Regions from separate parts of the Clostridium intestinale genome, predicted to be linked through region 2. Evidence: predicted binding sites of a transcription regulator. Region 2 holds the regulator's gene; the other holds the start of a gene.
The links. The regulator LexA, encoded in region 2, represses DNA repair genes until DNA is damaged. The targets are predictions, from matches to a motif close to CNAACANNTGTTNG.

Region 1 (7,231 bases), 1.9 Mb from region 2:
AAATAAGAAGAAGAGTTCCAATGGTATTATCTTTAGTTGGATTATCGCACAAATACAAAATGTTCCCAAATGAACTTTCTGGTGGAGAACAACAGAGGGTTTCTTTGGCAAGGGCAATAGTAAATAATCCATCAGTGTTAATTGCAGATGAACCTACAGGGAATTTGGACCCAGAAACTTCTACAGAAATAATGAACTTATTAGATGACATAAACAGAGCGGGTACTACTATACTAATGGCTACACATGCTAAAGACATAGTTGATACCATGAAAAAGAGAGTTATAGCAATAGAAAAAGGTACGATAGCAAGAGACATCATGAAAGGTAGGTATGAAGATGAAATTAAGTAGTATAAAATATTTTATAGTGGATGCATTTAAAAGTATAAAAAGAAATTTAACTATTAGTATTGCATCAATGGCTACAGTTTTAGTTACATTACTTATATTTGGAGTTTTCTTGTTAACAGCATTGAACATAGGTAAAGGTGTAGCAGATATAGAATCTAAAGTTGAAATAATGGTAGTGCTTAAAGACGATGTTACAATGATGGATCAACGTGAAATTGAAATACAGTTAAAAAAAGAAACTGGAGTTAAAGATGTTGTATATGAATCTAAAGCAGAAGCTTTAGAAAAATTTAAAGGTCAATTAAATGAATATAAAGATTTACTTAATGGATATGATGATAAAAATAATCCACTTACCAATTCATTTTTAGTAAAACTAGAAAAACCAGAGTATGCTGAAGCAGTGGCTGATTCCGTATCTGATATGACTGGAGTAGAAAGCGTAGAAAATGATCAAGAATTGATTAATAAAATTGCTTCTTTTACAAAAGCTATAAGATGGGTAGGAGTGGTACTATTTATAATATTAGTTGGAGTATCATTATTCTTAATTATAAACACAATAAAGCTAACAGTATTCTCAAGAAGAAGAGAAGTTGGAATAATGAAGTTTGTTGGAGCTACAGATTGGTTTATTAGATGGCCTTTTATAATAGAAGGTGTAATTATAGGTTTATTAGGTGCTGTATTATCTAATATTGTTCTATATTCATCTTATAGTGTATTATTCTCTGTAATATCTAAACAACTTATTACTATGACATTGGTAGCTCCTAGTTACGTATTAACAGTGATGCTTGGAGAGTTTATAATAGGTGGAATATTAATTGGTGCATTTGGAAGTTTCATTGCTCTTAGAAAATTCTTAATAGTTTAACAAATATGGTATAATATTCTCTACATATGTTAATATATTTAAAGCAAGGATGTATGAAAGGAAGACAAAATATGAATAATAAATTTGTTGAAGTAAAAAGAAAATCAAAATTTCCTAAGATTTTGATAGCAGTAATAATTGCCTTGCTATTTCTAGGGAGTAATATTTTCTTCTTTTTCTTAGGGAATAGGCTAACATTAAATGGACTAGTAATTCCTTGGGGAAGAGGGGAAATAAGTGAATCACTTAAAGGAATAGACAATGTAGAGAAATTTAAAAAACTATTTTCAATTAGAGATGAGCTTTATTTAAAATATGATGGCGAAATCGATGAGGATAAATTAGTAGATGGAGCTATTAAAGGAATGACGGAATCATTAGGTGATCCCTACACAGTATATATGACAAAAGAAGAGGCTGAAAGTTTTAATAGTAAAATGCAAGGGAACTTCTCAGGAGTAGGGATACAACTTGACATAAAGGATGAAAATATAGTGGTTGTAACACCTATTGAAGGTTCTCCAGCAGAAAAAGCAGGTATCTTAAAGGGTGATGTTATATTAAAGGTTGACGGGAAAGACGTTTCATCTAAAGAGTATGACAAAGCTGTGGCTATGATCAGAGGGGAAAAAGGAACAGACGTTACCTTAACATTATATAGAGAAGATAAAGGCAATTTTGATATTAAACTAAAAAGAGATACTATAACAGTAAAATCTGTTGAAGGTGAGATGTTATCAAACGGAGTTGGATATGTTACAATAAGTTCTTTTGATGAACATACAGATAAAGAATTTTTAGATACCCTAAACAATTTAAAGGGCAAAGGAATGAAAGGTATAATATTAGACCTTAGAGGAAATCCAGGTGGATATATGCATACCGCAGTATCTGTAGCATCTCAATTTATTCAAAAAGATAAAGTAATAGTAGCAACAAAAGATAAGTATAATCAAGAAGAACATGCTTTATCACAAGGTGGTAGCTTCATTGGAACACCTCTAGTGGTGCTTATAGATAATGGAACAGCATCAGCTTCAGAAATTGTATCCGGAGCTTTTAAAGATTATAAAGTAGCGGATTTAGTTGGAACTAAAACTTTCGGAAAAGGTGTAGTTCAAAGACCTCTAGAATTAGATGATGGGACTTTATTAAAGGTAACAATTTCTAAGTGGTATACTCCTAATGGAAACAATATTCATAAAAGTGGAATTGAAGCTGATTATGAAGTGGAGTACCCAAAAGAATTGGCAACTGCAAAATATAATAGAAGTAAAGATCCTCAATTTGCTAAAGCTTTAGAGTTGATAACAGAAAAATTAAAATAGGAGGATTTAAGACTATGGATCTAACCTTATATACATTAAGATCCGTAGCATCTGCGATAATAGGACCATCAATAATAGTTGTTATATTATTAGGGGTAATGTTCTATATTAAAAATAAGAAGATATCATTTATGCAAAAAATGATAGTAGGGGAGAGTATTAACTCTCCCCTAGAACTTACTTTGTCACAAATAGTTTTAGGTATTTTTGCAGGTGCAATTGGAAGCTTATTATTAACTTACTTTGGTATAATGTTTAATGAAAATTCAAGGATAGAGTGGTTATTTTTAGTATCAATGTTATTGATGTTATATAAACCTAGATTCGTATGTTTTTCATATAGTGGAGCTATAATAGGAGCTTTAACATTAATTTTAACTTTTATATATGGAGATCAATCTCCAATAAAACTAGATATAGTACATTTAGTAATGTTTGTAGGAATTATTCATATAGTAGAAGGTTTTTTAGTTATTATTGATGGAAGCAGAGGCGCTATACCTGTATTTACTAATAAGAATGGTAAGATATTAGGTGGGTTTGCACTTAATAGATACTGGTCTTTGCCTATAGCTGTGTTAATAATAATGAATTCATCAGGAAGTTATATAGGAACACAAAGTGTAGGAACTCCTGATTGGTGGCCAATACTTAATCACAGCTATACACTAGATATTCTAAAGACTGCCATAATAGGGTTATTTCCCTATTATGGAGTTGTAGGATATTCATCTATTACTTTTTCCAGTACTAAAAGAGAGAAGACATTGTTGTCTGGTTCATTAATTTCTCTTTATGGCATTTTATTATGTGGTGTTGCATTGATAGCAGACCTTGGGATTACAGGAAGTATAGTTGCTTTAATATTTATGCCTCTAACCCATGAAGCAATGCTTAGGTTATCTAGCTACATAGAAGAAAAAAAGTCGCCTTTATATACCAGCGATGAAGAAGGAATATGTGTGCTTGAAGTAGCACCAAGATCACCTGCCTTTGATGTTGGTATCAAAAGTGGTGATAAGATACTTCTTATAAATGAAGAAATAATTAGCAATGAAGCTGAAATATATAAAATTGTTAAAGAAAGCTTCAATGATGTAAAATTAAAAGTGAAAAATATAAATGGGATAATATGTGACTATACATTAAAACCAGATATAAATAGAAGAATAGGGGTAGTGTTAGTTCCTAAAATGGTTAAGCAAGAAGATGCTATGCCTTTAGACAATGACTTTAGAAGTGTTTTAGAGAAGGTTAGAAATAGGAAAAACAATAAAGAATAAAGACTAATAAGAAATGTAAGCTAATCTAAAAATAAGTATTTATTTATGGGTTTAGCTTACATTTTTAATTAATGAGTAAATATTGACTAAGAGAGAATATAAATATAGAATATATTTAGGAACTTATGTTCGATGAGCAATTTAAGTTAGTTTTATTAAGGAGTAGGAGGGAAATATGGGTAACTTTAAAATAGAATCAAAATTTAAACCTACAGGCGACCAGCCTCAAGCTATAGCAAGTATTGTAAATTCCTTGAGAAATGGTGAAAGAGGGCAAACCTTATTAGGTGTAACTGGTTCTGGTAAAACTTTTACTATGGCAAATATAATTGAAGAAGTTCAGAAACCTACATTAATACTTGCACATAATAAAACACTTGCAGCTCAATTATGTGCTGAATTTAAAGAGTTTTTTCCAAACAATATTGTTGAATACTTTGTGTCATATTATGACTATTATCAGCCAGAAGCTTATGTAGCTCATACAGATACTTTTATTGAAAAAGATGCATCAATTAATGACGAAATAGATAAGTTGCGTCACTCAGCTACGTCAGCGTTACTAGAGCGAAGAGATGTAATAATTGTTGCTTCCGTATCTTGTATATACGGATTAGGTAACCCAGAAGAATATAAGAAGCTTACTATATCTTTAAGAGTTGGTATGGAAAAAGATAGAGATGAAATAATGAGAAGACTTATAGAAATTCAATATGAAAGAAATGATATAGACTTCGCTAGAGGTACATTCAGAGTTAGAGGAGATTCTTTAGACATAATACCAGCATCATCATCTAACAAAGGAATAAGAGTAGAATTTTTTGGAGATGAAATTGAAAAGATAAGAGAATTTGATGTTTTGACCGGTAAGATAATTGGGGATAGAAAACATGTATCTATATCTCCTGCATCCCACTTTGCTGCATCTAATGAAACTGTAGAAAAAGCTTTGGGAACCATAGAAGTTGAGTTAGAGGATAGACTTAAGGAACTAAATGCAGAAGGAAAACTTTTAGAGGCTCAAAGATTAAAACAAAGAACAAATTTTGATATAGAAATGATTAGAGAGATGGGGTATTGTACAGGAATAGAAAATTATTCTAGAATTCTAGATGGAAGGGCTCCAGGAACCTCGCCTCAAACTTTAATTGACTATTTCCCAGAGGATTTTCTGCTTTTTATAGATGAATCTCATGTAACTTTACCACAAGTTAGAGCAATGTATGCAGGAGATAGAAGTAGAAAAGAATCTTTGGTGGAATATGGATTCAGACTTCCTTGTGCATATGACAATAGACCACTGAAATTCCAAGAGTTTGAGAAAAAAATAAATCAGGTTGTTTTCGTATCTGCAACACCAGCAGTATACGAAATAGATAATTCTACGAATGTAGCAGAACAGGTAATTAGACCAACAGGACTTCTTGATCCTGTAATTGAAGTTAGGCCTGTAGAAGGACAGATCGATGATTTATACAGTCAGATAAAAAATACTGTAGATAAAGGATTTAGAGTGTTAGTAACCACATTAACTAAGAGAATGGCTGAAGATTTAACTAAGTATCTTAAAGATCTAGGAGTAAAAACAACTTATATGCATTCAGATATAGAAACAATTGAAAGAATGAAAATAATAAGAGATCTTAGATTAGGAGAAGAGGATGTTCTTGTAGGGATAAATCTATTAAGGGAAGGACTAGATATACCTGAAGTAGCTTTAGTAGCTATATTGGATGCCGACAAAGAGGGATTCCTTCGTTCTGAAACGTCACTAATTCAGACTATTGGTAGAGCAGCTAGAAATGCTGAATCAAAAGTTATAATGTATGCTGATAAAATAACTAATGCTATGGATAAAGCTATAAAGGAAACTGATAGAAGAAGAGAAATTCAAATTAAATATAATGAAGAGCATGGAATAACTCCTACAACAATAATTAAAGATGTAAGAGAAGTTATTGAAGCTACTAAGGTTGCTGAAGATAAAGAAGTGTACGGATTGTCTGAGTTAGTTACTGAAAGTATAGAAAATAAAGCAGAATTAATAAAGAAATATGAAGAAGAAATGATAGATGCAGCTAAAAATCTACAATTTGAAAGAGCAGCAGAATTAAGAGATAAAATAAAGAAGCTTAAAGATAAGAAATAAGGGTTATTGCACTATTAGATAGTGCAATAACCCTATTTAGTTGGACAGAGAAAAGTACTCATTAGCAGAAGCTTTATTTGGTAAAGAACCCTTAAATAATATAGATAATAATTTATATTTATCTACTAAAAAGTTGAATAATAAAGAAACTGATAAACTTACCAAAGTAAATCCTACCCAGCTAGTACTAGGGAAAATACTCAATAATAAATTCCCCACGGGTTTATGAAGATACATTATAATTAGTGAATTTTTACCGCAATAAGATAAAAACTTAATAATAGTTTTATTCTTCATATTATTACTAAAACTCAAAATTAAAATAGTAAAAGTTAAAGGATATATTAAATCTAAAATGGGATGTTTAAAAAAAGATTCTTTTATATTTAAATAATAGTAAAAATCCTTCTCAATGTTTAAATATAGTAAAATAATAGCAGATAAAGAGCATATAACTAAAGAATATACTGAGGATAGATATTTTAATATATTCTTACTATAAAAGCCTATAGCATAATAAGATAAACATATTGGCAATACATCTATTCCTAGAAAAAACCAGTATTTTTCATCTATGAGTGTTATAGTATCAGGTATAGTATTAATAGAATATACGTGTGCTAATAAATAACCGAGGAATATAAATAATATGATATAAATAGTCTTTAGATATCTTTGCATTTTAGTAAATACAAACCTAGTTAAGAATAAAATTGGAATAAACCAAAAAACTCCCCAAGCAGCTTTACCGCTATAAATATGACGTGAAAAATAGAGGATAAAGTTGTATAAAGAAATACTATCAGGAGAGATAATAAAGTCAAACATTATATCTATAACTGAAAAAATAATATAGGGAATATAAAAATTTAACAACTGAATTTTAAAGTCAATATTTTGTTTATGTAGAATGCCGCTAATTATAAAGAATGCAGGCATATGAAACCAATACATGTACGGAGCAAACTTGAAGGGGCTATGAGATAATACTACTGTTATGATTAATATACCTTTTGCTAAATCTAAATAAGTTATTCGTTTATTCATTATTCCTCCTAAAATGTGTATTTATTATTAATTTTAATAAAGTTTTGTTACAAATTTGTGACTAAATAATCTGAATTAGCATATTAAGTTAGATTAATAAATGAAATAGTGAACCAGTAAGTGATATTTATGATAAAATTATTAATTAGATATCAATAAAAATTTGGAGGGTTATATGGGATTTCATGTTAGAA
Region 2 (7,231 bases):
ACTTATGATGGTTTAAGTATAGCCTGGTCTGTTATAGAATATTTAAGTAAAGGTAAACTAAAACCTAGAACATTGTTTGCAACTCACTATCATGAATTAACTCAACTAGAAGCTGAGATTAATGGGGTTAAAAATTTCTCTGTTTCTGTTAAAGAAATAAACGATACTATTATCTTCCTTAGAAAGATTATTCCAGGTGGAGCAGATCAATCTTATGGAATAGAAGTTGCAAAATTAGCTGGCTTACCTACTGAAGTTATAGAAAGAGCCAAAGATATACTTGAAGGTTTAGAAAAAAATCAAACCTCAAAATCTAAAATTGAACCTAAAGAAAAACCTAAAGCTAAATCAAAAAATAATGTAGATACTTCCATGCAGATGGATTTTGGGTCCTTGGCTAAAGATGGTATGTTAAGCAAATTAGCTAACCTTGATATATTAAATATGACACCAATGGATGCTATGAATAATCTACACAATATTATTAAAGAAGCTAAAGAGCTTTTAAAATAAAGGAGGTGTTTCTCCCTTGAAAAGAATAAATATATTAGATTCACAAACTTCAAATAAAATAGCTGCTGGTGAAGTAGTAGAAAGACCTTTTTCTGTAGTTAAGGAATTAGTAGAAAATTCTATAGATGCTTCTAGCAAAAATATTATAGTTGAAATAGAAAATGGTGGAGAAACTCTTATAAAAGTTATAGATGATGGTGATGGTATTCACAAAGAAGACATATCAAAAGCCTTCTTACCTCACGCAACTTCTAAAATTAAAGAAGTAGAGGATATATATAATATAATGACCTTGGGCTTTAGAGGAGAGGCATTAGCATCTATTGCCTCTATATCTAAAACCATACTAAAATCTAAAACTTCCTCAGAGGATGTTGGAGTTGAAATATCTTTAACTGGGGGAAGTATAGATCATATTGTAGAGAGTGGAGTAAATAAAGGAACCTATATAGAGGTTAGAGATTTATTCTTTAATGTACCCGCTAGAAAAAAGTTTATGAAATCTCAATCAAGAGAAAGTGCTTTAATTAATGATATATTAACTAGGATTGCTATAGCTAATCCTAGTATAGCCTTTACTTTGATTATGAATGGTAAAAAGGCTTTTCAAACTTTCGGAAGTGAAAAAGAAGAAGATGTTCTTAGAACCATTTATGGTAAAAACATCTTAGAAAATTTAGTTTCCTTTGAAGCCTCTACAGATATAATAACGGTTCATGGTTTCGTTGGAAAAGAAGAGATTGCAAGAGGAAGTAGAAATAATCAAAGTATTTTTATTAATGGAAGATATATAAAAAACAAAACTATCACAGCTTCAATAGAAAATGCTTTTAAGTCCTTTGCTACAGTTAATAAATTTCCATTTTTCGTAGTATATATAGAAACTTATCCTGAATTTATTGATGTAAATATACATCCAACCAAAGCAGAGATTAAATTTAAAGATGAGAGAATTCTATACAAGGTAGTTTTTGATGCAGTTCATAATGCTTTAAAAGAAAATGTAAAAGCTTCTTTTATGGATGATGAAGTTTCAAAAGAAGAAATATATGAAAATGTACACTTTGAAGATACCTCTTCTTTTAGTGAAACTATTCCTAAAATAGTTCCAGAGGTTGTTACTAAGCCTATATATCCTGAATACTCTGCTGAAACTTATACAGAGCAAAAATCAGTTGAATTACCTGTAGATCTTAAAAGTTCAAAACCAGAGATAAAAGAGATTACTGAATCCTATGAAATTAGTACTCACTCTGCACCTATCTCTACAGAATCTAACAACTATGACAGTACAACACCTGAACCTAAGCTGCCACCGTATAGGGTTATAGGTCAATATAACAAAACCTATATACTATGTGAATATAACGAAAATCTATACATTGTAGACCAACATGCAGCTCATGAGAAGTATCTCTTTGAAAAGTATTATGATTCTATAAAGAATAAGGAAGTAGAGATTCAGCCTCTATTAATTCCATCTGTAATTCAGCTTACTTTAGATGATTATGTTTATTATGAAGATAATTTAAAAGTTTTTGAGGATGCTGGATTCACCTGCGAACCCTTTGGTGTAAATACCATTGCTATAAAAGAGGTTCCGTACTTTTTAGGTAAACTAGATCCTAAAGGCCTATTTTTAAGTATTCTAGATAACCTTAAAGCCTTAGGAAGTGGCACTACCTTAGAAGTAAAATATAATAAAATAGCAACCTTATCTTGTAAGTCTGCTGTAAAGGCTAATAATGAGTTAACCTTAGAAGAAATGAAAGAACTTATAAATCTTATGAGATTTATGAAAGACCCTTATCATTGCCCTCATGGAAGACCTACAATAATAAAAATATCTAACTATGAACTAGAAAAAAGATTTAGGAGAGTTACCTAAAATGAATAAAACAAACAAAAAGAAATTATTAGTTATAGGTGGTCCTACAGCAGTTGGGAAAAGCGATATAGCTGTTAAACTTGCAAAAGAATTAAATGGAGAGATCATTTCAGCTGATTCCATGCAAATCTATAAACATATGGATATAGGTTCAGCTAAAATTTCAAGAGAAGAAATGTGTGATATTCCTCACTATTTAATAGACTTTCTTGATCCAAGAGAAGAATTTTCAGTTTCGGATTTTAAAGATATGTGTCTAAAGATTATGGAAGACATCTATTCTAGAGGAAAGTTACCTATAATAGTTGGTGGTACTGGATTATATATAAATTCTATAATTTGTGATATGACTTTTACTGAAAGTGAAAAAGATGATAAGTATAGAGCACAGCTACTTAAGCTATCAGAAGAGCATGGAAATGAATTTATACATAATATGCTTAAAGAAGTAGATCAAGTATCCTCCGAGCAGATTCACTATAATAATGTAAAGAGGGTAATCCGCGCTTTAGAAGTGTATCATTTAACAGGAAAACCATTTTCATCTTACAATCTAGGAGAAAGTATATATAACTGTGATTATGATTTATATTATTATGTTTTGAATATGGATAGATCTAATCTTTATGAAAGAATAAATTATAGAGTAGATCTTATGATGTCAAAAGGTCTTCTTGATGAAGTTAAAACTCTAAAAAACATGGGATTAACAAGTGATATGCAGTCAATGAAGGGTATTGGATATAAAGAGCTTCTAGATTACCTTAATGACAAAACCTCTTTAGAATTTGCTATAGAATCAATTAAGCAAGGAAGTAGAAACTATGCTAAAAGACAGCTTACTTGGTTTAGAAAAGATCCTAGATCTATATTTATAGACAAGGATACTTTTGATGGTGATATAGATATTGTTAACAAAATAACTGGTGACATAATACAATCTTAAGAGTATAATAGAATTAATTTCTTATGGAAATATGGAGGATGAGTTTATATGAATAAGCAAAATAATAACTTGCAAGATATCTTCTTAAATGGCGCAAGAAAAAATAAAATAGCTGTAATTGTATACCTTACAAATGGCTTTCAATTAAAAGGATACGTTAAAGGTTTTGATGCATTTACTGTAATTTTAGATTGTGATGGAAAGCAGATGATGATATATAAGCATGCCATTTCAACTATAAACCCTGCAAAAATAATTTTATTTAATAACGAGAATGTATAATATATACTCTCTATGCAGTGCATAGAGAGCTTTTATTTGATGAAGTATTTAAAAAACGGAGGATATAAATGTTAGATTTAACAATAGAATATATAAAGAGTCAATATAATATAAGTGAAGAAACTATAAATCTATATAATAAAACAATAGTGGATATTCAAGATCAATTTAAAATCTATGATGAGATAAGAGAGTATAACCAAATTAAAGTCTTAAAAGCTCTTCAAGAAGAAAGAATAAGCGACTCTCATTTTACCAATTCTTCTGGTTATGGTTATGGAGACATTGGTAGAGATGCTCTAGATAAGGTATATGCACACATATTTAAGGCAGAAAGCGCTCTAGTAAGACCACACTTTGTAAATGGAACTCATGCAATAGGTACAGCCTTGTTCGGTAATCTTCGTCCAAATGACACTATGCTTGCCGTAACAGGAACACCATATGATACACTACATAATATAATAGGTCTTGATGAAGGCAAAAAGATAGGTTCTTTAAAAGAATATGGAGTAAATTATAAACAAATTGATTTAACTGAATCAGGGGATTTTAATTACGATGAGATAGAAAAAATATTAAAAGAAGATTCTTCTATAAAATTAGTACACTTACAAAGAAGTACAGGTTATGGTTGGAGAAATTCTTTTAGTTTAGACGCCTTAGAAAAAGCTATACACTTTATTAAAAGCATAAAAAATGAAGTAATTGTTTTTGTTGATAACTGCTATGGAGAATTTATAGATACTAAAGAGCCTACAGAAGTAGGTGCAGATTTAATAGCAGGTTCATTAATCAAAAATATAGGTGGTGGAATCGCTCCAACAGGAGGGTATATAGCAGGTAGAGAAGAGTATGTTACTCAAGCTGCCTACAGACTAACTGTTCCTGGAATAGGAGGGGAGTGTGGTTCAACTTTTGGCGTAATGAGAAGCTTGTACCAAGGATTGTTTTTAGCCCCACATATAGCAATTGAAGCACTAAAAGGAGCTATTTTCTGTTCAAGAATATTCGAACTTGCTGGATTTGAAGTGCTTCCTAAGTTTAACGACAAAAGAAGTGATATAATTCAAGCTATAAAGTTTGGAAACAAAGAGAAGCTTATTGCTTTCTGTAAGGGAATACAAAAAGGCTCTCCTATAGATTCATTTTTAGAGTGTGAGCCATGGGATATGCCAGGATATAATGATCAAGTTATAATGGCAGCTGGTGCCTTTATTCAAGGATCAAGTATAGAATTATCTGCTGATGCACCAATTAGAGAACCATACATAGCATACCTTCAAGGTGGTTTAACCTTTGATCACGCTAAAATAGGTATACTTATAGCTTTATCAAAGGTATTAAATATACAGTAATCTATAATTTGCATAATATAAAAAACTGGCTTAACGCCAGTTTTTTAATATGCTCTAAATAATCCTACAAGTTTACCTAATATAGCACAGTCATCAACTATAATAGGCTCCATAGTTTTATTTTCTGGTTGAAGTCTTATATGATCTTTTTCCTTAAAAAATCTCTTAATAGTAGCTTCATTTTCTATTAAAGCAACTATTATCTCTCCGTTTAAAGCAGTAGTGCATTGTTCAATAATAGCTAAATCACCATCATTAATTCCAGCATCAATCATACTTTCACCAGAAACCTTAAGCATAAATAATTCTCTATCATGTTTTATATATTCAATAGGTATAGGAAATGAATCCTCTATATTTTGTGTAGCTAATATAGGAGTTCCAGCAGTAACCTTACCAACTATAGGTATGTTAAGCATTTCTCTTTTCGCTGCATTTAATTCAACTATTTCTAAAGCTCTTGGCTTAGTAGGATCCCTTTTAATAAAACCCTTTTTCTCAAGTCTCTTAAGATGACCATGAACAGTTGAGGTTGACTTTAAATCTACAGCCTCACATATTTCTCTTACAGACGGTGGGTATCCTTTGTTTTCAGTATAAGTTTTAAGAAATTTATATATTTCTGATTGTTTATCCCTTGTCATTATTAACACCTCTCTAACTGATTCCTATTATAACATACGTATTTCAAATATTCAAACCTATGTTCCCATAAGTTAATTTGATTAGTTTATACTAATTTGATATAATCTTGTTTGTAATAAAATAAAAGGAGAATTATAATGGATAAGACCAATGTTTTTAATGATTCTGAATTTGTAGATGACGATAATTGTATATATGATTCAAATAAAATCTGTGATAATTGCGGAAAATGTTTAGAAGCTGAGGGAGTAGACATCAGGGCTATTAAAATCGAAGAAATAGCTAAAGTATCTGAAGAAACTTCAATAAAAGCAAGTGAATCCCTTACTCTTGAAGAAGAAATAGATGATCAAGAAGATAGTGTAGAAGTTTTTGATGAATCCAACTTTTTTGAGGAAGAAGAGTACGAAGATGCATGGGATCACATCGAATATATAGATGATGTTCAAAATATTTTAGATGATGATATTGCATTAGAAGAAAACTCAGAGGAGATTTACCCAGGATTAATTAGGATAAAGAGATTTTAAAAAAAATCTCTTTATCCTTTTTTATTTGATTTTTCATTTAACCAGAAAACTGTTTAAGAAGTTAACCAGTTTTCTGGTTAAATGGTTAACTGGTTAACTGCTTATAAATCATTTAAACAAGTTTCTTATTAATACTGAGCCTAATGAAGTTTATAAAAAGAAAAAACTTCTACAAATCAGATGTTTATAACTTTGATAAAGGATTTTGTTTTACAGCTTCTCTTAAGACCTCATCATCAACATGAGTATATATCTGTGTTGTAGATATGCTATCATGACCTAAAATGCTTTGAAGGCTTCTTATATCTACATTTCCATGCTTATACATGAGAGTAGCAGCAGTGTGGCGTAATTTATGAGGAGTGTATTTTTGCTCAGTTAATCCAGCTTCTATCGTATATTTCTTTACTATTCTTTCGACGCTTCTTTTATTTATTCTCGTTCCCTTTGAACTTATAAAGAGAGCATCATTGTCGTTTTCGGATATATTTTTTGTTTTTTTTCTTTCTATCATATAAGAATCTAAAGCTTTAATGCAAGCTTCGTTTAAATAAACTGTTCTCTCCTTATTACCTTTTCCTATAATAGTTAATATATCTCCCTTAATTTTAGATATATTTATACCACAAAGCTCTGAAACACGCACTCCACAATTTAAAAATATAGTTATCATGCAATAATCTCTAGCATAAAATTTATAACTTCTATCCATAGAGTTTAAAAGCTTAATAGACTCATCCAAAGTTAAATAAACAGGGTGGCGCTTATTAAGTTTTGGAGATTCTAACTCTTTAGCTGGATTATTTCTAACTATTCCTTGTTTTCCTGATAAAAAATTAAAAAAAGACTTTAAAGCGGCCACTTTCCTAGCTCTAGCATAAGTTCCGTTTTCTCGTTGTTTTTCTGCAAATGAAACAAATGCATATAAATCCGAAAGCTTTATACTATTTATAAAAGCCTCATCTATAAAACTTAAATCAATCTCATTAAATTCAGTATTCTTATGAGCTTTACCTTTATATATTGCTATAAATCTAAAAAACATCATAATGTCAATTCTGTAGCCATC

Region 1: the regulator LexA is predicted to act here: its motif matches at 3,960-3,973, upstream of uvrB (excinuclease ABC subunit UvrB).

Annotation. Positions count from the first base shown of each region.
Region 1 is NZ_CP121166.1:4,178,510-4,185,740, forward strand. It holds gene ftsE (cell division ATP-binding protein FtsE) at 1-353, shown strand, start outside; gene ftsX (permease-like cell division protein FtsX) at 340-1,230, shown strand; gene P8F83_RS21225 (S41 family peptidase) at 1,302-2,558, shown strand; gene P8F83_RS21230 (signal protein PDZ) at 2,573-3,841, shown strand; gene uvrB (excinuclease ABC subunit UvrB) at 4,017-5,990, shown strand; gene P8F83_RS21240 (acyltransferase family protein) at 6,027-7,037, opposite strand; gene P8F83_RS21245 (MurR/RpiR family transcriptional regulator) at 7,213-7,231, shown strand, end outside.
Region 2 is NZ_CP121166.1:1,401,537-1,408,767, forward strand. It holds gene mutS (DNA mismatch repair protein MutS) at 1-513, shown strand, start outside; gene mutL (DNA mismatch repair endonuclease MutL) at 530-2,401, shown strand; gene miaA (tRNA (adenosine(37)-N6)-dimethylallyltransferase MiaA) at 2,403-3,347, shown strand; gene hfq (RNA chaperone Hfq) at 3,396-3,629, shown strand; gene P8F83_RS07295 (methionine gamma-lyase family protein) at 3,698-4,987, shown strand; gene lexA (transcriptional repressor LexA) at 5,032-5,631, opposite strand; gene P8F83_RS07305 (hypothetical protein) at 5,770-6,162, shown strand; gene P8F83_RS07310 (tyrosine recombinase XerC) at 6,347-7,231, opposite strand, start outside.